3 regions of the Streptomyces vastus genome follow, and region 3 is predicted to be linked to each of the others. Evidence: riboswitches for the same ligand, from Rfam matches in the RefSeq annotation. Region 3 holds a riboswitch; each other region holds the start of a gene.
The links. A riboswitch is a leader RNA that binds a small molecule or an ion and turns the genes downstream of it on or off. The one in region 3 is predicted to bind cyclic di-AMP.
Positions count from the first base shown of each region.

Region 1: another riboswitch for cyclic di-AMP. It lies ahead of ABD357_RS26095 (M23 family metallopeptidase); the one in region 3 lies ahead of ABD357_RS33925 (transglycosylase family protein).
Region 2: another riboswitch for cyclic di-AMP. It lies ahead of ABD357_RS15840 (C40 family peptidase); the one in region 3 lies ahead of ABD357_RS33925 (transglycosylase family protein).

Region 1 covers NZ_BAAASJ010000067.1:15,270-22,268, forward strand. Annotated here, with positions in the region: gene ABD357_RS26080 (DNA gyrase/topoisomerase IV subunit A) at 1-1,021, opposite strand, end outside; gene ABD357_RS26085 (M16 family metallopeptidase) at 1,258-2,583, shown strand; gene ABD357_RS26090 (M16 family metallopeptidase) at 2,580-3,971, shown strand; cyclic di-AMP (ydaO/yuaA leader) riboswitch at 4,188-4,345, shown strand; gene ABD357_RS26095 (M23 family metallopeptidase) at 4,359-5,147, shown strand; gene ABD357_RS26100 (GntR family transcriptional regulator) at 5,377-6,072, shown strand; gene ABD357_RS26105 (HPr family phosphocarrier protein) at 6,288-6,569, opposite strand; gene ABD357_RS26110 (bifunctional acetate--CoA ligase family protein/GNAT family N-acetyltransferase) at 6,740-6,999, shown strand, end outside.
Region 2 covers NZ_BAAASJ010000032.1:144,536-151,534, reverse strand. Annotated here, with positions in the region: gene ABD357_RS15875 (8-amino-7-oxononanoate synthase) at 1-1,022, shown strand, start outside; gene ABD357_RS15870 (DUF397 domain-containing protein) at 1,003-1,230, opposite strand; gene ABD357_RS15865 (helix-turn-helix domain-containing protein) at 1,240-2,097, opposite strand; gene ABD357_RS15860 (ATP-binding protein) at 2,384-2,827, shown strand; gene ABD357_RS15855 (LysR family transcriptional regulator) at 2,882-3,799, opposite strand; gene ABD357_RS15850 (LysE family translocator) at 3,913-4,536, shown strand; gene ABD357_RS15845 (DUF6328 family protein) at 4,559-5,110, opposite strand; gene ABD357_RS15840 (C40 family peptidase) at 5,189-5,662, opposite strand; cyclic di-AMP (ydaO/yuaA leader) riboswitch at 5,666-5,831, opposite strand; gene ABD357_RS15835 (hypothetical protein) at 6,202-6,513, opposite strand; gene ABD357_RS15830 (ATP-dependent Clp protease proteolytic subunit) at 6,521-6,999, opposite strand, start outside.
Region 3 covers NZ_BAAASJ010000104.1:201,318-208,316, reverse strand. Annotated here, with positions in the region: gene ABD357_RS33935 (FtsB family cell division protein) at 1-367, opposite strand, end outside; gene eno (phosphopyruvate hydratase) at 462-1,748, opposite strand; gene ABD357_RS33925 (transglycosylase family protein) at 2,017-2,712, opposite strand; cyclic di-AMP (ydaO/yuaA leader) riboswitch at 2,717-2,885, opposite strand; gene ABD357_RS33920 (transglycosylase family protein) at 3,091-4,056, opposite strand; gene ABD357_RS33915 (cytochrome P450 family protein) at 4,271-5,614, opposite strand; gene ABD357_RS33910 (nucleoside triphosphate pyrophosphohydrolase) at 5,700-6,674, opposite strand; gene ABD357_RS33905 (SurA N-terminal domain-containing protein) at 6,733-6,999, opposite strand, start outside.

The sequences.
Region 1 (6,999 bases), on a different contig from region 3:
AGGACTCCTCCATGGGCGTCAGCTTGTAGAGCTGCTCCAGGACGGCCTCCGGCACGAAGCCGTTCTTGATCTCGATGACCAGGCGCAGGCCGTGCGCGCGGTCGGTGAGGTCCTTGACGTCGGCGATGCCCTGCAGCTTCTTGGCGCCGACCAGGTCCTTGATCTTGGCGATCACCTTCTCCGGGCCCACGGTGAAGGGGAGCTCCGTGACGACGATGCCCTTCCTGCGCGCCGTCACGTTCTCCACCGACACCGTCGCGCGGATCTTGAAGCTGCCGCGGCCCGACTCGTACGCGTCCCTGATCCCGGAGAGGCCGACGATCTTTCCGCCCGTGGGCAGGTCGGGCCCCGGGATGTGCTTCATGAGCGTCTCGAGATCGGCACCCGGGTACCGGATCAGATGCCGGGCGGCGGCGATCACCTCGCCGAGGTTGTGCGGCGGCATGTTCGTGGCCATACCGACCGCGATGCCCGAGGCGCCGTTCACCAGCAGGTTCGGATACGCGGCCGGGAGGACGCCGGGCTCCTGCTCCTGGCCGTCGTAGTTCGGGGCGAAGTCGACCGTGTTCTCGTCGATCGACTCCGTCATCAGGGAGGTCGCGTCGGCCATCCGGCACTCGGTGTACCGCATGGCGGCCGGCGGGTCGTCGTTGCCCAGCGAGCCGAAGTTGCCGTGGCCGTCCACCAGGGGCAGACGCATCGAGAAGGGCTGAGCCAGGCGCACCAGGGCGTCGTAGATCGACGCGTCGCCGTGGGGGTGCAACTTACCCATGACCTCGCCGACGACGCGGGCGCACTTCACATAGCCGCGGTCGGGGCGCAGTCCCATCTCGTTCATCTGGTAGACGATGCGGCGGTGCACGGGCTTGAGACCGTCACGGGCGTCCGGCAGGGCCCTGGAGTAGATCACCGAGTACGCGTACTCGAGGAAGGAGCCCTGCATCTCGTCGACGACGTCGATGTCGAGGATGCGCTCCTCGAAGTCGTCTGGCGGCGGGGTCTTCGTGCTGCGGCGGGCCATCGCTGCTGCGACTCCTTCACACTGTCTGCCGGGGCATGAACGGGTTCTGACGAGCTCCATTGTGGACCGCCCCACTGACAACCCGGACCACGCCCCATGCACAGGGGTCCGGGCGGGCACCGGCCCGCTCGCTCTCGGCGTAGCCGTTCCGGGAACTTCGGCAGCTGTCAGCGCGCTTGCATACAGTGGCATGACTAGCAGGAATTCAGCAGTTTTCCGCGATCGAAGGGACGTACATGCCCATGGGTCACACGGCCACCGTCGAGGCCGGCTCCGGCGGGCTGACAGCGACCGAGCACCGCCTGGCCAACGGCCTGCGCGTGGTGCTCTCCGAAGATCATCTGACCCCGGTCGCGGCGGTGTGCCTCTGGTACGACGTCGGCTCGCGCCATGAGGTCAAGGGGCGTACCGGACTTGCCCACCTCTTCGAGCATCTGATGTTCCAGGGATCGGGCCAGGTGAAGGGCAACGGCCACTTCGAACTGGTGCAGGGCGCGGGCGGTTCGCTCAACGGCACGACCAGTTTCGAGCGCACCAACTACTTCGAGACCATGCCCGCCCACCAGCTGGAGCTCGCCCTCTGGCTGGAGGCCGACCGCATGGGCTCGCTGCTCGCCGCGCTCGACGACGAGTCGATGGAGAACCAGAGGGACGTCGTCAAGAACGAGCGCCGCCAGCGCTACGACAACGTCCCCTACGGCACCGCTTTCGAGAAGCTGACCGCCCTCGCGTACCCGGAGGGCCACCCGTACCACCACACCCCGATCGGGTCGATGGCCGACCTGGACGCGGCGACCCTGGAGGACGCGCGCGCGTTCTTCCGCACCTACTACGCGCCCAACAACGCCGTCCTGTCGATCGTCGGCGACATCGACCCGGAGTCGACGCTCGCCTGGGTCGAGAAGTACTTCGGCTCCATCCCGGGGCACGACGGCAAGCCCGCCCCGCGTGACGGCTCCCTGCCGGACACTATCGGCGAGCAGCTGCGCGAGGTCGTCGAGGAGGAGGTCCCGGCGCGCGCGCTGATGGCCGCCTACCGGCTCCCGGAGGACGGCACACGCGCGTGCGACGCGGCCGACCTCGCCCTGACCGTCCTCGGCGGCGGCGAGTCCTCCCGCCTCTACAACCGCCTCGTGCGCCGGGACCGTACGGCTGTGGCGGCCGGTTTCGGTCTGCTGCGCCTGGCCGGAGCGCCCTCCCTGGGCTGGCTCGATGTGAAGACTTCCGGCGATGTCGAGGTCCCCGTCATCGAGGCGGCCGTCGACGAGGAGCTCGCCCGGTTCGCCGAGGAGGGCCCCACGGCCGAGGAAATGGAGCGCGCCCAGGCTCAGTTGGAACGCGAGTGGCTGGACCGGCTCGGTACGGTCGCCGGCCGCGCCGACGAACTGTGCCGCTACGCCGTCCTGTTCGACGACCCGCAGCTCGCCCTGACCGCCGTACAGCGCGTGCTCGACGTCACGGCCGACGAGGTCCAGGAGGCCGCCAAGTCCCGCCTGCGCCCCGACAACCGCGCGGTGCTCGTGTACGAGCCGATCGCCACCGACGAGGAGAGCGCCCAGTGACCGAGGCCACCGTGACCATGGACTTCCACCCCCAGCCCCAGGCCGGCGAGGCCAAGCCCTGGGCCTTCCCGGCGCCCGAGCGCGGGGTGCTGGGCAACGGCCTGACGCTGCTGCGCTGTCACCGCCCCGGCCAGCAGGTCGTCGCCGTGGAAGTGCTCCTGAACGCACCGCTGGAGGCCGAGCCGAAGGGCCTGGACGGTGTCGCCACGATCATGGCGCGTGCCTTCTCCGAAGGCACCGACAAGCACTCCGCCGAGGAGTTCGCCGCCGAGCTGGAGCGCTGCGGCGCCACGCTGGACGCGCACGCCGACCACCCGGGCGTACGCCTGAGCCTCGAAGTCCCCGTGTCGCGGCTCCAGAAGGCGCTCGGCCTGCTCGCCGACGCCCTCAGGGCGCCCGCCTTCGAGGACAGCGAGGTCGAACGCCTCGTCCGCAACCGGCTCGACGAGATTCCGCATGAGACCGCCAACCCGGCCCGCCGCGCCGCCAAGGAGCTCTCCAAGCAGCTCTTCCCGGCGACCTCACGCATGTCGCGCCCGCGCCAGGGCACCGAGGAGACGGTCGCGAGCATCGACTCGGCGGCCGTACGCGCCTTCTACGAGAAGCATGTACGCCCCGCCACCACCACCGCGGTCGTCGTCGGCGACCTCACCGGTGTCGACCTCGACGCGCTGCTCGGCGAGACGCTCGGCGCCTGGACCGGCTCGCCGGCCGAGGCGCGTCCCGTGCCTCCGGTGACCGCCGACGACACCGGCCGTGTGGTCATCGTCGACCGTCCCGGAGCCGTCCAGACACAGCTGCTCATCGGCCGCGTCGGCGCCGACCGGCACGACCGTGTGTGGCCCGCCCAGGTGCTCGGCACGTACTGCCTCGGAGGCACCCTCACCTCGCGTCTTGACCGTGTCCTGCGCGAGGAAAAGGGCTACACCTACGGTGTGCGGGCGTTCGGCCAGGTGCTGCGCTCCGCTCCGGACGGCACGGGCGCCGCGATGCTCGCCATCAGTGGCTCGGTGGACACGCCGAACACCGGCCCGGCGCTCGACGACCTCTGGAAGGTGCTGCGTACGCTCGCGGCCGAGGGCCTGACGGACGCCGAGCGCGACATCGCCGTACAGAACCTGGTGGGCGTGGCGCCGCTCAAGTACGAGACCGCGGCCGCCGTCGCCGGCACGCTCGCCGACCAGGTGGAGCAGCACCTGCCGGACGACTTCCAGGCGACGCTGTACCGCCAACTCGCCGCGACGGGCACTGTGGAGGCCACCGCGGCCGCCGTGAGCGCCTTCCCGGTGGACCGTCTGGTGACCGTCCTCGTCGGGGACGCCGCCCAGATCGAGGAGCCCGTCAAGGCCCTCGGAATCGGTGAAGTGAGCGTGGTCCCGGCCGAGTAGAGCACCGCCGCACATCCCTGGGGACCCTGGAGGCTGATGAGCCTCCAGGGTCCCGCTTTGTCCAAATTGATTGGATTGATTGAGAGTTGGTATGGAGGTTGTGTGTCTGCCCTGTGGCGTGCGCTACAAAAGCCGTCATCCGTTTGTTGTTTGAGAGATGGCCCGCTTAGCGTCGGTCCGGCTGTTCGTCAGGCAGTGCGCCGCATCCGCGGCACCGGACAGTCATCGCCGAGTCCCCGTACGGCGCGAGCCAGGGGAGCCGGGGACCCATCGCAGTCCCTGGGGTGAATCGGGCGCCCTCCTGGAGGGAGCCCGTAGGAGACCTTCCTGCTCCGAACCCGTCAGCTAACCCGGTAGGCGAGAAGGAAGGAAAGGACCAGCCACTTCATGGCGTTCACCCGCGCCACCGGGAAGCACCGTCGCCCGAGCCGTACGAAGCGCACGTCCTCGAGGACCGTGGGCGTTGCGACGCTCGCCACCACCGGTGTCATCGGCACCCTGGCCGCCCCGGCGTTCGCCGGCCCCTCCTCGGTCAAGCAGACAGGGCTGACCCAGGCCGTCACCATGGGCGACTCGGTCGCCGACCAGATCGACGCCCAGGCGCACGCCCAGCGGCAGGCCGCCGAGGAGGCCGCCGCCCGCGAGGCGGCCGAGGAGGCCGCCCAGAAGCGGGCCGCGGAGCAGAAGGCCCGTGCCGAGGCGAAGGCCAAGGCCGAGCGTGAGGCCAAGGAGCGCGCCGCCCGCGAGGCCGAGCGCAAGCGCCTGCTCAACTCCTTCGTCTCGCCGATCAGCGACTCGTACGTCTCCACCGGCTACAAGGCCGGCGGCTCCGTCTGGTCCTCCGGCAGCCACACCGGCATCGACTTCCACGCCGCAAGCGGCACCACCGTCCGCGCCGTGGGTGCCGGCACCGTCGTAGAGGCCGGCTTCGAGGGCTCGTACGGCAACCAGGTCGTCATCAAGATGAACGACGGCACGTACACGCAGTACGCCCACATGTCGTCCCTCTCCGTCTCCGTCGGCCAGAGCGTCACCCCGGGCCAGCAGATAGGCCTCTCCGGGGCGACCGGCAACGTCACCGGAGCACACCTCCACTTCGAGGCACGTACGTCCCAGGAGTACGGCTCGGACATGGACCCCCTCGCCTACCTCAGGTCGCACGGCGTGAACGTCTGACTGCGCTGACGGCGCAGAAGCATCACCGCACCCCTCCTGAAAGCCCCGGCTCACCGAGCCGGGGCTTTCAGGCATGCCGACGGGACGACTGCCTGTTCTGCGCGACTATGTGTCCAAAAAAACTCCATGGATTCCGGCCCGCCATCGGAATTTCCGGCTCTCTGCAATAGAGTCACCGAACGAGCGTCAATCGACCGCGTTTCGCGGGGATTAAGGCGGAGGTCCGGTCATGCGTATTCCCGCGCACTCGGTATGCACGGCGATCCGTGACGACATCGTCGCGGGTGTCTACGAACGCGGCAGCCGGCTCACCGAGGAACTGCTCGCGCGTCGCTACGGCGTCTCGCGGGTCCCCGTGCGGGAGGCGCTGCGCACGCTGGAGGCGGAGGGCTTCGTCGTCACCCGCCGCCACGCGGGCGCGTGCGTCGCGGAACCCACCGAGCAGGAGGCCGCCGACCTCCTGGAGATGCGCATGCTCCTGGAGCCGCTGGGCGCCGCGCGCGCCGCGCAGCGGCGGACGGAGGCGCACCTCAAGGTGCTGCGAGGCCTCGTCAGGCTGGGCCAGGAGCGGGCCAGGAGGGGCCAGGGCGAGGATCTGCGCTCGCTGGGCGGCTGGTTCCACGAGACGCTCGCGCAGGCCTCCGGCAGCCCCGCGCTGACCTCGATGCTCACCCAGCTGCGGCACAAGATCGCCTGGATGTACTCGGTTGAGGCGCCGGCCCACCCCGCCGAGTCCTGGTCGGAGCACGGCGGCATCGTGGACGCCGTCGCGCGCGGCGACAGCGAGCGGGCCCGGGCCATCACGGCTCTGCACACCGAGCGGGCGACGGCCGCACATCGGCTGCGCTTTCCCGAGCGCGCTGATCGCGTGGAGCGTGTGAGGACTTCGCAACACCCCGTAAACACGGCGAGCCTGCGGCATTAACAGTGGCGCCGTATACAAAGGGGGAGTAATTCGCGGGGGATTATTTTCGCTGCCCGCATCCTGGAATTGCAAAGGGCCCGCCCGATATTTCGGGCGAGCCCTTCAGGTATGTGTGCGGGATGGTGTCTTTTGATGCGACGACCACCGCAACCATCAATTGAGGAACCCAGGCCGCGCGCAACCATCTCCGCGAGAGCGGCGCCGGTTCAGGTGCACTAAACAGTCTCGGGCAGTTCCTCGAGCCCTTCCGCGACCAGCTTGGCCAGGCGGTCGAGCGCGGCGTCCGCGCCCTCGGCGTCGGAGGCCAGGACGATCTCCTCGCCGCCCTTGGCGCCCAGGCCGAGCACCGCGAGCATGGAGGCGGCGTTGACGGGGTTGCCGTCCGCCTTGGAGATCGTCACAGGGACGCCGGCGGCCGTGGCCGCACGGACGAAGATGGAGGCGGGGCGGGCGTGGAGGCCCTCGGCCCAGCCGACGTTGACGCGGCGCTCAGCCATGTGATGCTGCCCTTCAGGTGTTCTCAGGTTGTCTAGACCACTATTCCATACGTGAAGCGTCCCCGAGCGGGCGATGAGCCCGGCAGAGGCCAGGAGCCCGTGCGGGGGCCCGAGTCGGGACCCGGACTCGCCTCGCGCCATTGTCGGACACGAGCCGTACTCTGGGGCCCATGCAGACCTCGTCGGACCGGCACGAGTATCCCGCCCACTGGGAGGCCGACGTCGTGCTGCGCGACGGCGGCACCGCGCGCATCCGGCCGATCACGGCCGACGACGCCGACCGCCTGGTCAGCTTCTACGAGCAGGTGTCCGACGAGTCGAAGTACTACCGCTTCTTCGCGCCGTACCCGCGCCTGTCCGCAAAGGATGTCCACCACTTCACGCACCACGACTTTGTGGACCGGGTGGGACTCGCGGCCACGGTCGGCGG
Region 2 (6,999 bases), on a different contig from region 3:
GCAACGACTACCTTGGCCTGGCCCGGCACCCCGAGATCACCGCGGCCGCCGCGCACGCCGCGCGGGTGTGGGGCGGTGGCGCCACCGGCTCCCGGCTCGTCACCGGCTCCACGGAACTGCACGCCGAACTCGAGCGTGAGCTGGCCGAGTTCTGCGGCTTCGAGTCCTCGCTCGTCTTCTCCTCGGGATATGCCGCCAACCTCGCCGCCGTCACCGCGCTGGCGCCGCACGGCTCCCTCGTCGTGTCGGACGCGGGCAACCACGCCTCGCTGATCGACGGCTGCCGTCTCGCGCGGGGCACCACGCAGGTCGTCGCGCACGCCGACCCCGACGCCGTACGCAAGGTGCTGGGCACGCACTCCGCACCCGCCGTCGTCGTGTCCGACACGGTCTTCTCGGTGGACGGCGACGCGGCTCCGCTCGCCGAACTCGCGGACGTCTGCCGGGAGTTCGGCGCCGGTCTGGTCGTCGACGACGCACACGGGCTCGGCGTGCTCGGTGACGGTGGCCGGGGCGCACCGCATGCGACAGGACTCGCGGGAGCGGCGGACGTCGTCACGACGGTCACCCTGTCGAAGTCGTTCGGCAGCCAGGGCGGCGCCGTCCTCGGCCCTGCTCACGTGATCGACCACATGGTCAACGCAGCCCGCACCTTCATCTTCGACACCGGTCTGGCCCCGGCCGCCGCGGGCGCCGCCCTCGCGGCCCTGCGCCTGCTGCGCCGGGAACCGGAACGGGCGGCACGCGCGCGTGCCGTGGCCACGACCCTGCACTCCCGCCTGACCGCCGAGGGTCTCGAAGCGGTGAGGCCGGACGCCGCCGTCGTCTCCGTGCGCGCATCCTCGCCGGAGCAGGCCGTGCGCTGGGCGGCGGACTGCCGCGAGGCGGGACTGGCCGTCGGCTGCTTCCGTCCCCCGTCGGTGCCGGACGGCATCTCACGGCTGCGGCTCACCGCCCGCGCGGACCTCACCGACGGGCAACTCGACCGTGCCGTACGGGTGATCAGCGCAGCGCGTCGATAAAGCCCTCCCAGGCCGAGGGGGCGAAGAGCAGGGCGGGACCCGAAGTGTTCTTCGAGTCGCGCACCGCGAGACGTCCGGCCCACGGGCCGGAGGCCGGACAGGCCGTCTCGACGCAGTTGTTCATTCCTGTGCTGCGGCTGCTGCGCTGCCACCGCACGCCGTGCAGACGGGTGCTGGAAGGTACGGACCGAGGCAGGGGGGTGGACATGGTGCCTCCTTACTCGCCGTCAGCCAGACCGGCGATGAAATCCAACGAGTCCTCGGGCGAAAGGGCGTGGATCTGAAGGGAGTTGAAGGCCTCGGTGTAGGCCTGAACGTCCTCTTCCCTTTCGAGATAGAGGCTACTCGTCAAGTGGTCGAGAACAACCACATCCAGATCAGAAGTGGTCGAAAATGAAAAGATAACGAAAGGCCCGGTCGCCCCGACATGGGCCCCAACTCCGAACGGCAGCACCTGAATCCGCACGTGAGGCAGTCGGGCAGCGTCCCGCAGACGCCTCAACTGCCGTGCCATCACCTCCGGTCCGCCGACCGACCGCCGCAGCACTCCCTCGTCCAGGACCGCGCTCAGCCGCAGCGGCGTGTCCGAGCACAGCACCTCCTGGCGGGCGAGGCGCACCTCTACCAGCGCGTCGACCTTGCCGTCCGGCAGCCCGTCCAGGGCGGCCCGCGTCACCTCGCGGGCGTACTCCGGTGTCTGCAACAGCCCGGGAACCACGGAGTTCTCCAGGGTGCGCATCGCGCAGGCCTGCGACTCCAGGCTGATGAAGTCGCGGTACGTGGGTGGCAGCAGACCCCGGTAGGCATTCCACCAGCGGTGCCGGCCGTCGCCGTCGGCGCCCGCGAGTACGACGAGCAACTCGAGCAGTTCCGGGTCCCGGACGTCGTACGCGTCGAGGAGTCGCCGTAGGTCCGCCGCCTTGACCCCGCTGCGGCCGGTCTCGATCCTGCTCACCTTCGACTGGTGCCAGCCGACGCGCCCGGCGGCCTCGCCGCTCGTGAGACCCGCGCGGGTGCGCAGGGCGCGCAGCTGGGCGCCGAGTTTGCGGCGGCGTACTGCGGGACCGTGTTGCATGGTCGTCTCCCTCCGACCGTCGCGCCGACGCTATAGCGTCGGGCGTCGCGGCGACGGCAGAAGACGACCCGGTCACCCGTCCGAATGACCACCCTGGGCTACGCCCAAATACGGTCGGTCGTCGGAGAGTTCACCGCTTCGAGCGACAGATATATGCATATCTTGGTGGATCGGCACCGAGACCGGCCCGGTAGTGGCAGTCTGGCGCGCAGCACCAGTCCGGGACCGTACTCGAACCTCCGCTCCGTGTCGGACTCCGGTCCCGTGGGAAAGGGACGACCTCGCCATGGCAGACCACCTGGAAGCATCCGTCACTCTGCCGAGCGATCCCGCCTCGGTCTCCGCCGCTCGCAGCTACGTCGCCAACGTCCTTGCCGAATGGGGCCTTCCGTCCGACACGGAAGCCGCCGACACCGTCCGTCTCATCGTCTCCGAACTCGCCACCAACGCCGTCCAGCACACCTTCGGCCAGTCACCGACCTTCACGGTGGACCTCACACTCGACCGTGACGAGCAACTGCGCATCGGTGTGACCGACAGCCATCCACGCTTCCCGAAGAGACTCCCCGCGGCCGTCCAGCAGGACAACGGCCGAGGGATGGTGATCATCCGTTTCCTGACCGCCGAGTGCGGGGGGAAGTTGACGGTCCGGCCCACCCGTGAGGGCGGCAAGACGGTTTCGATCATGCTGCCCTGGACGACTCCGGTTCAGCCGGTTACTGCCGACTGAGGGGCTGCGGGGATTGCGAGTTGTCGGCTGCGGACCCTCAAGGGGCGCTGATCGTCAGGTCTGTTGGGACGCGCGGCCGAAAGCGCCGCGGAGCAGCGCGCGGAAGGCGTCGGCCGCGGGTGCCTGCTCGTCGGTGCGGTAGGCGACGGAGATCGTCCTGCGCAGGTCGCCCGGCTCCAGGAGACGCATACTCACCGGGGTGGCGGCGGTTCTGGCGACCATCTCCGGGACCACCGCGACGCCGAGGCCCGCGCTGACCAGGGCGCACACCAGGGCGTAGCCGGGAGTCGCGACGAGGACCGAGGGTGTGGCGCCCGCGCGGGCGAGCGCGGCCTCCACGCCCTGCCGGGGCGGGTGGTCCGGGGCCATACTGATCAGCTGCCGGCCCGCAAGACCCGTCAGCGGCAGCCGCGACGAGCCGCTGGTCAGGGCGTGCCCGGGAGCGGTCACGAGTACCAACTCCTCGACCAGGACCGGCTCCGTGGACACCGCGGCGGGCAGCGGGAGTGGCTCCGCGGGCTCGTAGCCGTGCGTCAGCGCCAGATCCACCTCGCCCGCGGCCACCGCGGCGATGCCGGCGGGCGGCTCGTAGTCCGCCACGGTCAGCTCCACATCAGGATGGGCCCGGCGGAACGCGCTCAGCACCGGCGGCAGCAGATGGATCCCGGCCGTCTGGAAAGTGCCGAGCCGCAGCATGCCGCCGGACAGCCCGATCAGGCGTGCCAGCTCGATCCGCGCCCGGTCCATCTCGTCGAGCACCCGGCGTGCCCGGGCCACGAGTAGTTCGCCCGCGCCCGTCAAGCGGGCGCCGCGGTGGTGGCGTACGAGAAGCGCCGTGCCCGCCTCCCGCTCCAGCTTGGCCAGTTGCTGGGACAGCGCCGGCGTGGTGTAGCCGAGGCGCTCGGCGGCGCGGGTGATCGAGCCGGCCTCGGCGACCGCCACCAGCGCCGCGAGACGCGTGGGGTCGTACATGCGAAGCTCCCGGCTGAAGGGAAGGACGGACGAGAAGGCTAAAGAACTGTTTAAGGCTCACCCAGGATATTGCACATACCTGCTGAAGGCTCGGAGCGGGCACGCTGGTGCTCATGGACGGACAGCTCATCGCCTTCACCGGAGTCGCCGCAGGCCTCGTCGCCATGCCCGGTGCCGACTTCACCGTCGTGGTCCGCAACGCCCTGGCCTCCCGCCGGGCCGGTATCGCGTGCGCGCTCGGCATCGCGGCGGCGCTGCTCGTCCACACGGCACTCGCCGTCGTCGGGGTGGCCGCGGTGCTGACCGCCGTGCCCCCGCTGTTCCGCGCGCTCCAGCTGCTGGGCGGTGCCTACGTCCTCTATCTCGGCGTACGGACGCTGCAGTCGGTGCGCGGCAGGCGTACGACGGAGGCCGAGCACCCGCCGGTCGTGTCCGGGGCCGGAGCCCTGCGGCAGGGCTTCGTCACCAACGCGCTCAACCCGAAGGCGACGGTCACCTTTCTGAGTCTGCTGCCGCAGTTCGTACCGGACGGAAGTCCCGCGATGCCTCGGACGCTGGTCCTCGCGCTGATCGTAGTCCCGCTCGCCCTGGTCTGGTTCCCGGCGGTCGCGCTGCTCGTGGACCGGCTCGGCCGGTGGCTGCGCAGGCCGCGGACGGTACGGGCCATCGAGGCCGTCACCGGAACCGCTCTTACGGTTCTGGGACTGGGGCTCGTTCTCGAGACGGTGCTGACCTGACCCGTGGGCCGGCCGGCAGGCCTCAGGAATCGTCCGGGCTCCTGCCGCCGGCCCGTTTCATCAAGAGCGGCACGAGCCCCCACAGGCCGAAGCAGATCACCATGGTGGCCGCGCCGGCCAGAATCCCTTTGAGGCGGCCCGCCGTCACATCGACGACGAGCAGGACCGAGCCGGTGAGCGCGAACGCCAGCACGCCCATCCCGATCTGGGCGAGGTGTGAGGAGACCGCCACGATCTGCGGCTTGGCGCCCTGCTGGAACAGCCGGCGGTGCAGGGCGGCCGGTGCCGTGAGGAGCACGGAGGACAGCACCGCGAGCAGCAGCGTCGTGATGTACGTGGCGCGCTGCACCGAGTTGAGGGACGGGAAGCGCGGGGTGAACGCGAGGCTCAGCAGGAATGCGAAGAGGATCTGTACGCCCGTCTGGGTGACCCTCAGCTCCTGGAGCAGTTCGATGAAGTTGCGGTCGGCGCGCTCGAGCGGCGTCTCGCGCCGCTCCATCCGTTGGGCGTACGGACGCTCGTCGCCCGGACGTCGCTCGTCGGGCTCTCGGTCGCTGGGCGGTTGCTGGGCCATGGATCCATGAGTAACCCGTCAGCCGCCCGAATCACGCCCCGTGGGGTGGCGGCGATGACCGCCGCCACCCCACGCGCGTCACCTGACCCGGCCGTACCAGACGCTCTTCGTCCAGATCTTCTGCAGCTTCACCACGTCCCCGGTCTTCGGGGAGTGCCAGATCCGTCCCTTCCCGGCGTAGATGCCGACGTGGTACACGTTCCGGCCCGAGTGGAAGAACACCAGATCTCCCTGCTTGCGGCTCGAAGCCGAGATGTGGCGCGTCTTGTTGTACTGCTGCGCGGCCGTACGGGGCAGCTTCTTCCCCGCCTTCTTGAACGAGTAGAGAGTGAGCCCGGAGCAGTCGAAGCGCTTGGGCCCCGTGGCTCCCCACTTGTAGGGGGATCCCTTTTTGGAGGCCGCTACCTGAAGTGCCTTCTTCGCTGGGGTTACTGCTTCGGCGTCGGATGCGAGACCGGGGGCAACAACGCTGCCGCCGACAACGGCGACGGTGAGAGCCGATGCGGTACCGGCCCTGGTCAACAGCGACGGGACACGATTGAGCGCAGACATGCGCAACCCTTCGTCAGCCGCCTGTGAAGGATGACCTGTCGGATTCGGGCTGGCGAAGTTGCCCGGCCGCGGTGTGCGGCTTCACCCCAAGGACCACTCGGAAGTCTCCGGCGGCCCGTCGTGCTTGGGTCCTCCACTCCTGCCGATCCACTTCTGTCGACCCGTCATCCGGGCGGCGGCAGGACTCGGCGTCCGCCCGGACCGCCCCGCCGCTGCGGCGGGGGCTTGTCGTCGGAAGGGATCTTGACGCATGAATGTCGGAAAGTCCGAACGGAATCGGTGGTTTGTGGGCTTACTCACCACTCACCTGTTCGGGTGGACGGGGCTGCTGTCGGACGAGCGTCGAGGGGGTAGAGGACCCTCGTACCAGCACCGGAATGTCTGATTCCGGTGTTTGAGTACACGCGCTGCGCAAGTTGCACGGGCCTTTGAACGTACCTCCGTCTACTCCTTTCAGGGGTACGTCATTTGGTCCGTTTCACCTCTTGCCCGGACGCCCCGTCAGTCGCCTGTGGAGCCCCCGGGCCGCTCGGTGGGTGTCAGATGTCGGAGGTCTCCGGCGGCAAGGTGACGCGGGCCGCCCGGCGTTCACCGTCGAGGACCCGCAACGCCCGCGTCAGGGTCGGTGCGTGCAGCTCGTGCTCACCGCGTTGGTGCATCAGGTTCAGCGCATCGCGCAGCGCGGTGGTCTTGGTGACCAGTGCCTGTGCAGCGCGCAGCCCGCCATAGGTGTCGCCGCGGTTCGCCGGATTGATCCGGCCGAGGAGATCGAGCACCTCCAGATAACGGTCGACCAGTTCACCCTCCGCCCGGGTCAGTGCCGGCAGCGGGGGCAACTCGGGTGGGAGCATCCGCCGTTCACCTCGCGCCGGGTGCGGCGAGCGAGGTCTTACGGCTCGCAATGATGCGGTCGATCAGCCCGTACTCCACTGCCTGAGGTGCCTCCAGGATCTTGTCCCGCTCGATGTCCGCGCTGATCCGCTCCTGGCTCTGGCCGGTGTGCCGGGCGAGCATCTCCTCAAGCATCCTGCGCGTGCGCATCAACTCCTCGGCCTGGATGGCCAGATCGGAGGTCTGACCTTGCACCGGCTCGGGCAGTGCCGGCTGGTGGATCAGCATGCGTGCGTCCGGCAGTGCGGACCGCTTCCCCGGCGCGCCGGCCGCCAGCAGTACCGCGGCGGCGGCCCCCGCCTGCCCCAGGCAGACGGTCTCCACCTCGCAGCTGACGTATCGCATCGTGTCGTAGATCGCGGTCATCGCGCTGAACTGGCCGCCGGGGGAGTTGATGTACAGCGAGATGTCCCGGTCCGGCGACTGGTACTCGAGGTGCATGAACT
Region 3 (6,999 bases):
TCACGATGTAGCCGGTCTCGCCCGGCTTCACGTAGTGCAGGCGCTCGCGGATCCGCTGCTCGGCGTACGCGTCGTCCTGCCAGCGTGCCTTGAGGTCGCGCAGCTGCTCGACCCGCGCACGGGCCTGCTCCCGCTCCTGCTGGAGTTCGGCGATCTCGGCGCGCTGGGAGACGTACTGCCGGGTCGGATATGCGAGGGCGACGACGAGGGTGCACAGGACGAGGGCGAGGAGCGCGGCCCGGCCGGTCAGCCGGGAGCGGCGGGCCTGGCGCCTGGTCTGGGAGCGGTAGACGCGCGCCGCCGTCTGCTCGCCGAGCAGCCGCAGCCTGGTCGCGGTGGAGAACCGGTCCCGGTCCTTCCCGGCCATGTCACCCGCCTCCCCTTCATACACGCGTACGTCCCCGCACACGGTACGGGACCGCATACGGGGACGTGGGCAAGGAAGTGCCTACAGGTGTAGGTCAGCCCTTGAAGCGGGGGAACGCCGAACGGCCCGCGTACACCGCGGCGTCGTCGAGGATCTCCTCGATGCGCAGCAGCTGGTTGTACTTGGCGACGCGGTCCGAGCGGGCCGGGGCGCCGGTCTTGATCTGGCCGCAGTTCACCGCGACGGCGAGGTCGGCGATGGTGACGTCCTCGGTCTCGCCGGAGCGGTGGGACATCATGCACTTGAAGCCGTTGCGCTGGGCCATCTCGACGGCGTCCAGGGTCTCGGTCAGCGAGCCGATCTGGTTGACCTTGACCAGCAGGGCGTTGGCGGAGCCCTCCTCGATACCGCGGGCGAGGCGCTCCGGGTTGGTGACGAAGAGGTCGTCGCCGACGATCTGGACCTTGTCGCCGATCTTGTCGGTGATGACCTTCCAGCCGGCCCAGTCGTCCTCGAACAGCGGGTCCTCGATGGAGACGAGCGGGTACGAGGCGACGAGTTCCTCGTAGTACTCCGTCATCTCGGCGGCCGAGCGCGACTTGCCCTCGAAGAGGTACGAGCCGTCCTTGTAGAACTCGGAGGCGGCGACGTCGAGCGCGAGGGCGACCTGCTCGCCGGGCTGGTAGCCGGCCTCCTTGATGGCCTCGATGATGAGGTCGAGGGCGGCGCGGTTGGACTCGAGGTTCGGGGCGAAGCCGCCCTCGTCGCCGAGGCCGGTGGACAGGCCCTTGGTCTTCAGCACCTTCTTGAGGGTGTGGTAGACCTCGGCGCCCCAGCGCAGTGCCTCGGAGAAGGACTCCGCGCCGATGGGGGCGATCATGAACTCCTGGATGTCCACATTCGAGTCGGCGTGCGAGCCGCCGTTCAGGATGTTCATCATCGGTACGGGCAGCAGGTGCGCGTTCGGCCCGCCCAGGTAACGGAACAGCGGGAGGTCGCTGGCCTCGGAGGCGGCGTGCGCGACGGCGAGGGAGACGCCGAGGATGGCGTTGGCGCCGAGCGAGCCCTTGTTGTCGGTGGCGTCCAGGTCGATCATGGCCTGGTCGATCAGCCGCTGCTCGGTGGCGTCGTAACCGACGAGCTCCGGGCCGAGCTGCTCGATGACGGCGAGGACCGCCTTCTCGACACCCTTGCCGAGGTAGCGGTTGGCGTCTCCGTCACGGAGTTCGACAGCCTCGAAGGCGCCCGTGGAGGCGCCGGACGGAACGGCGGCACGACCCGTGCTGCCGTCGTCGAGGCCGACCTCGACCTCGACCGTGGGATTGCCTCGGGAGTCCAGGATTTCCCGGGCTACGACGACGTCGATGGACGGCACGAGCATCTCCTTCTGGGATGTGACGCGGTTACGCGGGCCGCTGGGCCCGCACAGCGCGAAGCCGCGGCGGCTCCGCGAGGACGAGCCTAACCGGCTCCGGGCGATCGGCCAGCCGTCCGCCCCTCTCATGGACCGAACCGAGAGTAAATTGTTTCCGAACGGAACAAAAAGTCCCGCCCCAGTGCGTACGGGGGAACACGCACCGGGGCGGGACTGCTGGGGGCTCAGCCTCAGCCGCTCTGGGGGCCGGGCTTCAGCTGAGCCGGGGCTCAGTTCAGCTGAGGTGCAGCTGCTGGCCCGGGTAGATGACGTCCGCGTTGTCGACGATGTCGTCGTTCAGCTTGAACAGCTTCTGCCAGCCGCCCTTGACGTCGTTCTCCGTGGCGATCTCGCTGAGGGTGTCACCCTTGACGACCTTGTACTCGCCGTCACCCTTCTTGACCTTCTTGCCGGTCGGGGTGGTGACGGTCTTCTTGGCAGCCGGGCGGTCCGCGGAGCGGGAGGCGCGCTCCTCCTGGGCCGGGGCGCTCTGCTGCTGGGACTGCTGGGTGTTCTCCTGAGCGGCACCGGAGTCCGAGGAGCCGCCGCCGGTGTACGCGGCGCTCGACAGACCCTTGCCGCAGACCGGCCAGGCACCCTTGCCCTGGCCCGCGAGGACCTTCTCGGCGATCTCGATCTGCTGGGCCTTGGAGGCCTGGTCGGCGGTGGCGGCGTACTTCGTGCCGCCGTAGCCGGCCCAGGTGGAGGCGGAGAACTGCAGGCCGCCGTAGTAGCCGTTGCCGGTGTTGATGGACCAGTTGCCGCCCGACTCGCACTGGGCGACGGCGTCCCACTCGGAGGCGGTGGCGGCGGAGGCCGTACCCGACACCATCAGCGGGGCGGCGATGGCGGCACCGGTGACACCGGCGAGCGCGGCTATGCGGGTGGTCTTGGACGGGCGACGGTGCTTGCCCTTGCCGGAAAGCAGCATGAAGAGATCCCCTCACCGACGCCTACGAGGTGAGCTGTCGGGTTCGGGCCTGGTGAGTTGCCCGGCCGTGCGGATCGCTCCGCACGACTTCACCCCAAGCCGCACCTGGTCTCGACGACCGGGCCCGGCACTTACCTTGGGTCCCCCGCTCCTGCCTACGGCGCTTTACGCGACGACTGTTCCCGTACGGACGTTGGCAGGATTCGGCGTGACATCCGTCGGGGCCCGCTGTGGCGAGCGGTCACGACCGTAAACATGCGATCCGCCGAATTTCAAAGACGATCAGGGCCTTTGAGATCCATGTCTCACTTTCACCAAACCGGACATCCAGCCCGAACTGCCGCCACTTTTGGCCCGGTTCGGCACCTTGCACACCTCTCAGTCCGTGCCGAGTTCAAGGCGCTGACCGGGGAGGATGAGGTCCGGGTCGGCGCCGACAGTGCGCTTGTTCGCGGAGTACAACTCGGGCCATCCGCCTTGGAGGCCAAGGGAGTCGGCGATTGCCGAGAGGCTGTCTCCGGAACGGACGGTGTACGAGCCGTCCGCGACGCCCGCCGCATCGCGTGAGCCGCCGCCCGCACGCGAGGCATGCCGACCGCCGGAGTCGTCCGTACGGGAGGCATCGGCATCCTCTTCGGCGCCGCCACCGCGATGGCGGCCGGTGCCCTCATCTGTGTTCGTACTCTCACTCTCGCCGCTCGAAGAGTCGGCGTTCTGGCCGGAATTACCCGAGTCGCCCTCATTCGTCGCGCCCGTGGGCGGGCTGGGCGAGCTGTCGGGGCTCGGTGATTCGGCGGTGGAGTCGCCGCCGGAATCCTGCGAGGTACCGGTGGACGACCCGGACGTACCGGATGATCCCGAATCAGCGGATGTATCGGACGAGTCGGAACTACCGGATGAATCACCCTTTACGGGGTCGTCACTTGACGTCTGCCCCGAATCGGAGCCCGATCCGGAGTCCGCCTCGGTGGGCGAAGTGGGGGTAGGCGTGGGCGAGTCCTGCGCCAGGCCCGTGTCAACGTCGGCCGAGCCGGAGTTCTGCGTCAGGCCCGCGACCAGTCCACAGGTCGCCCAGGGGCTCGTCCCCTTGTCGGCGAGGATCTTCTCGGCGACGGCAATCTGCTGGGAGCGACTGGCCAGGTCGGCCCTCATCGCGTAGTCGAGACCGCCGTACTGCTCCCACTCCTCCTGGGTCACCTGGAGGCCGCCGTACTCCCCGTTGCCGGAGTTGGCGCTCCATGAGCCGCCGCTCTCGCACTCCGCGACCGCGTCCCAGGTCGCACCACTGGCGGCACTCGCGCCGCTCGCCGCGAGGAGGGGGATCGCGATGGCCGATCCGGTCACCCCTGCCGCCACAAAGAGAGCCGGCGCCTGACGGGGGCGACGGTGTCGACCGTTCCCGGAGAGCATGCGATTGCCTTTCGCGCGACAGTGTGTGACATGGGTGTGATCAGTGGGACTGCTGAGATCTACTTTCGCGTGAACCTAGTGGGACCCGATCACTTGTCACCAGTAGATGTAGCGCAGATCACGTGAAGATCACGGACTTGAGGGTTCGTCAGCTTTGAGCTGGGGGTTCGTCAGTTCTCAGTCGGGCTCCGCCGGCACTGAGACCGGCTGAAGAGGGGGTGAAGCTGACGGGCAAGGTCCGCAGGCCGCGCATGATGAGTCCCCCGCGCCACCGCAGGTCCGCCGAATCCACCGCGAGTTGCAGATCGGGGAGGCGGGAGAGGAGCGTCGCGAGTGCGGTCCGGCCCTCCAGCCGGGCGAGGGGTGCGCCGAGGCAGTAGTGGATGCCGTGCCCATAACCGAGGTGCTGGTTGTCGCGTCTGCCGAGGTCGAGGGTGTCGGGGTCGTCGAACCGCTCGGGGTCACGGTCGGCGGCGGCGAGTACGACGAGTACGGGATCGCCGACGGCGATGTGCTGCCCGCCGATGGTGACCGCCTCCGTCGCAAACCGCCAGGTGGCCAGCTCCACGGGGCCGTCGTACCGGAGGAGTTCCTCTACGCCGGTTTCGAGGAGGCCCGTTTCTCCGGCTGCCAGGGACTTCTGCAGCCGATGCCGCTGCTCGGGGTGCGTGAGCAGCGCATAGACCCCGTTACCCACCAAATTCACTGTGGTCTCAAATCCGGCGAACAGCAAGATAAAGGCCATGGCGGCGGCCTCGTTCTCGGTGAGGTGCTCGCCGTGGTCGGAGGCGCGGATGAGTCCGGAGATGAGGTCTTCACCGGGGGTGGCTTCGTCGGGGAGCGCTTCACGCTTGCGGTGGATGAGCTCGGCGAGATAGCCACGCATCTTTTTCACCGAGCGGGCCACGCCGCCGCGCGGTCCTCCCCCGTGCCGGATCATCATCCCCGCCCAGTCCCGGAAGTCGTCCTGGTCCTCGCGGGGGACGCCGAGCAGATCGCAGATCGCGTAGATGGGGAGCGGGAAGGCGAACTCGTGAATGAGATCGGCGCCGCCCCTGTCCGCGAACTGATCGATGAGCTGGTCGGCCAGCTCCTGTACGCGCGGCGCGAATTCGGCCACGCGGCGCGGGGTGAACGCCTTGGCCACCAGCCGCCGGAGCCGTGTGTGATCCGGCGGATCGATATTGAGCAGATGAGTCATCAACTCGGCCTTGCGCTCACCGGGGATACCCGTCTTGCCCTTGGCATGGGCGGGTTCGTCGTGGTGAGCGGGGTTCTTGCTGAGCCGCTGATCAGCGAGGGCCTGCTTGGCATCCGCGTACCGGGTGACCAGCCAGGCCTCTACTCCACTCGGGAGTCGGGTCTTGTGCACGGGGGCGTGCTCACGCAGCCAGGCGTACGCCGGGTAGGGGTCGGTGGCGAACTCCCAGGTGAAGAGTTCGGGGGGCGGGCCGGCGAGGGCGGCGCTCTGAGCAGGCGGCTGGTCGTGCATGCCTTTGACCGTAGCCGCCGCCCTGGCCGACGTATCTCCACGGTGGAGCTACCTCAGTCCCAGCAGCCCCGGCCACACAGCCGCGTCAGCCCTCCGTCGCCCGTATCGCATCCCGATAAGCCCGCGCGGCAGCCCGCAGCGCCGCCTCCGGGTCCACCCCGTCCGCCTCGGCGCGTGCCGCCATCGCCAGGAGTTCGTAGCCGACGCCCTCGCCCTGCGGTATCGGCACCTCAAGTCCCGCTGTGCGTACGCGGGATGCCAGCTTTGCTGCCAGGGCCAGGCCGGGCTGGCCCAGGGGCACGCCCTCCGTCACGGACGTGCGCTGCTTCTCCGCCGCCTTGGTGCGCAGCCAGTGGGCCTTGACCTCTTCGGGCGTCGTGGCGGTTTCGTCGCCGAAGACGTGGGGGTGGCGGTGGACGAGCTTGGTGACGATGGTGCCCGCCACGTCGTCTATGGAGAAGGGCTCATCCTCATCCTCCTCCGCTATCCGGGCATGGAAGACGACTTGGAGCAGGACATCGCCCAGTTCCTCCCGCAGCTCGTGGCGGTCGCCCTCCTCGATCGCCTCGACGAGTTCGTACGCCTCCTCGATGCCGTATTTCGCGAGTCCCTTGTGGGTCTGCCGGGACGACCAGGGGCATTCGGCTCGGATGCGGTCCATGACCTGGACGAGGTCGAGGAGGCGGGCGCCGGGGAGGTCGTACGAGGCGGGGAGCAGTTCCAGGTCGGGCATCTGGACACGGCCGGTGCCGGCCAGGCGGGCGAGTCCGTCGGTCAGTTGGGGCTCGCCCTCGCCTGTGGCGACCACGGTCACCGTGTGGCCGCCGGCGCAGGCGTCGACGAGTTCCTCGGCGGTCGGGGCTGCCTCGTCGACCTTGACGCCGGCCTCGCGCAGATACGGCAGCTGGGGGTGGGCGCCGTCCGCGCACAGGACGCGGTCGGCGTCGTGCAGAGCCTGCCAGGCGGGCCAGGACAGGAGTCCGGGCGCGACGCGGTGGCTGGTGGTGAGCAGGACGATGCGCCCCGGGCTGGATGCGTTCACCCCTCGAACGTAACCCACGCCACCGACAACAAGGTCAGGCCGCAGACGCGGAAGACCCGGAAGACGCGGACAGCGGTTACGCCGTCTCCTGGCTGCCCGCCTGCGTGACCTGGCGCAGCCACGGCACCTCGGCCTCGACGCGGCTGTTCTTCGCGGGGTCCCAGGTGCCGTAGCGCGGGTTCAGGTCGACGTCGAGCTTCTTGGAGGCGTCGGACAGGGCCTTCCAGAACGCGGGCCCGCTGGTGTCGGTGCCCAGCTGAGCGGCGAGTTTCTGGGCCTCGAACTGGAGGCGGAGATTCTCGTCGATCCGCTCCGGCGGGATGCCGTACGTCTGCAGCCAGTC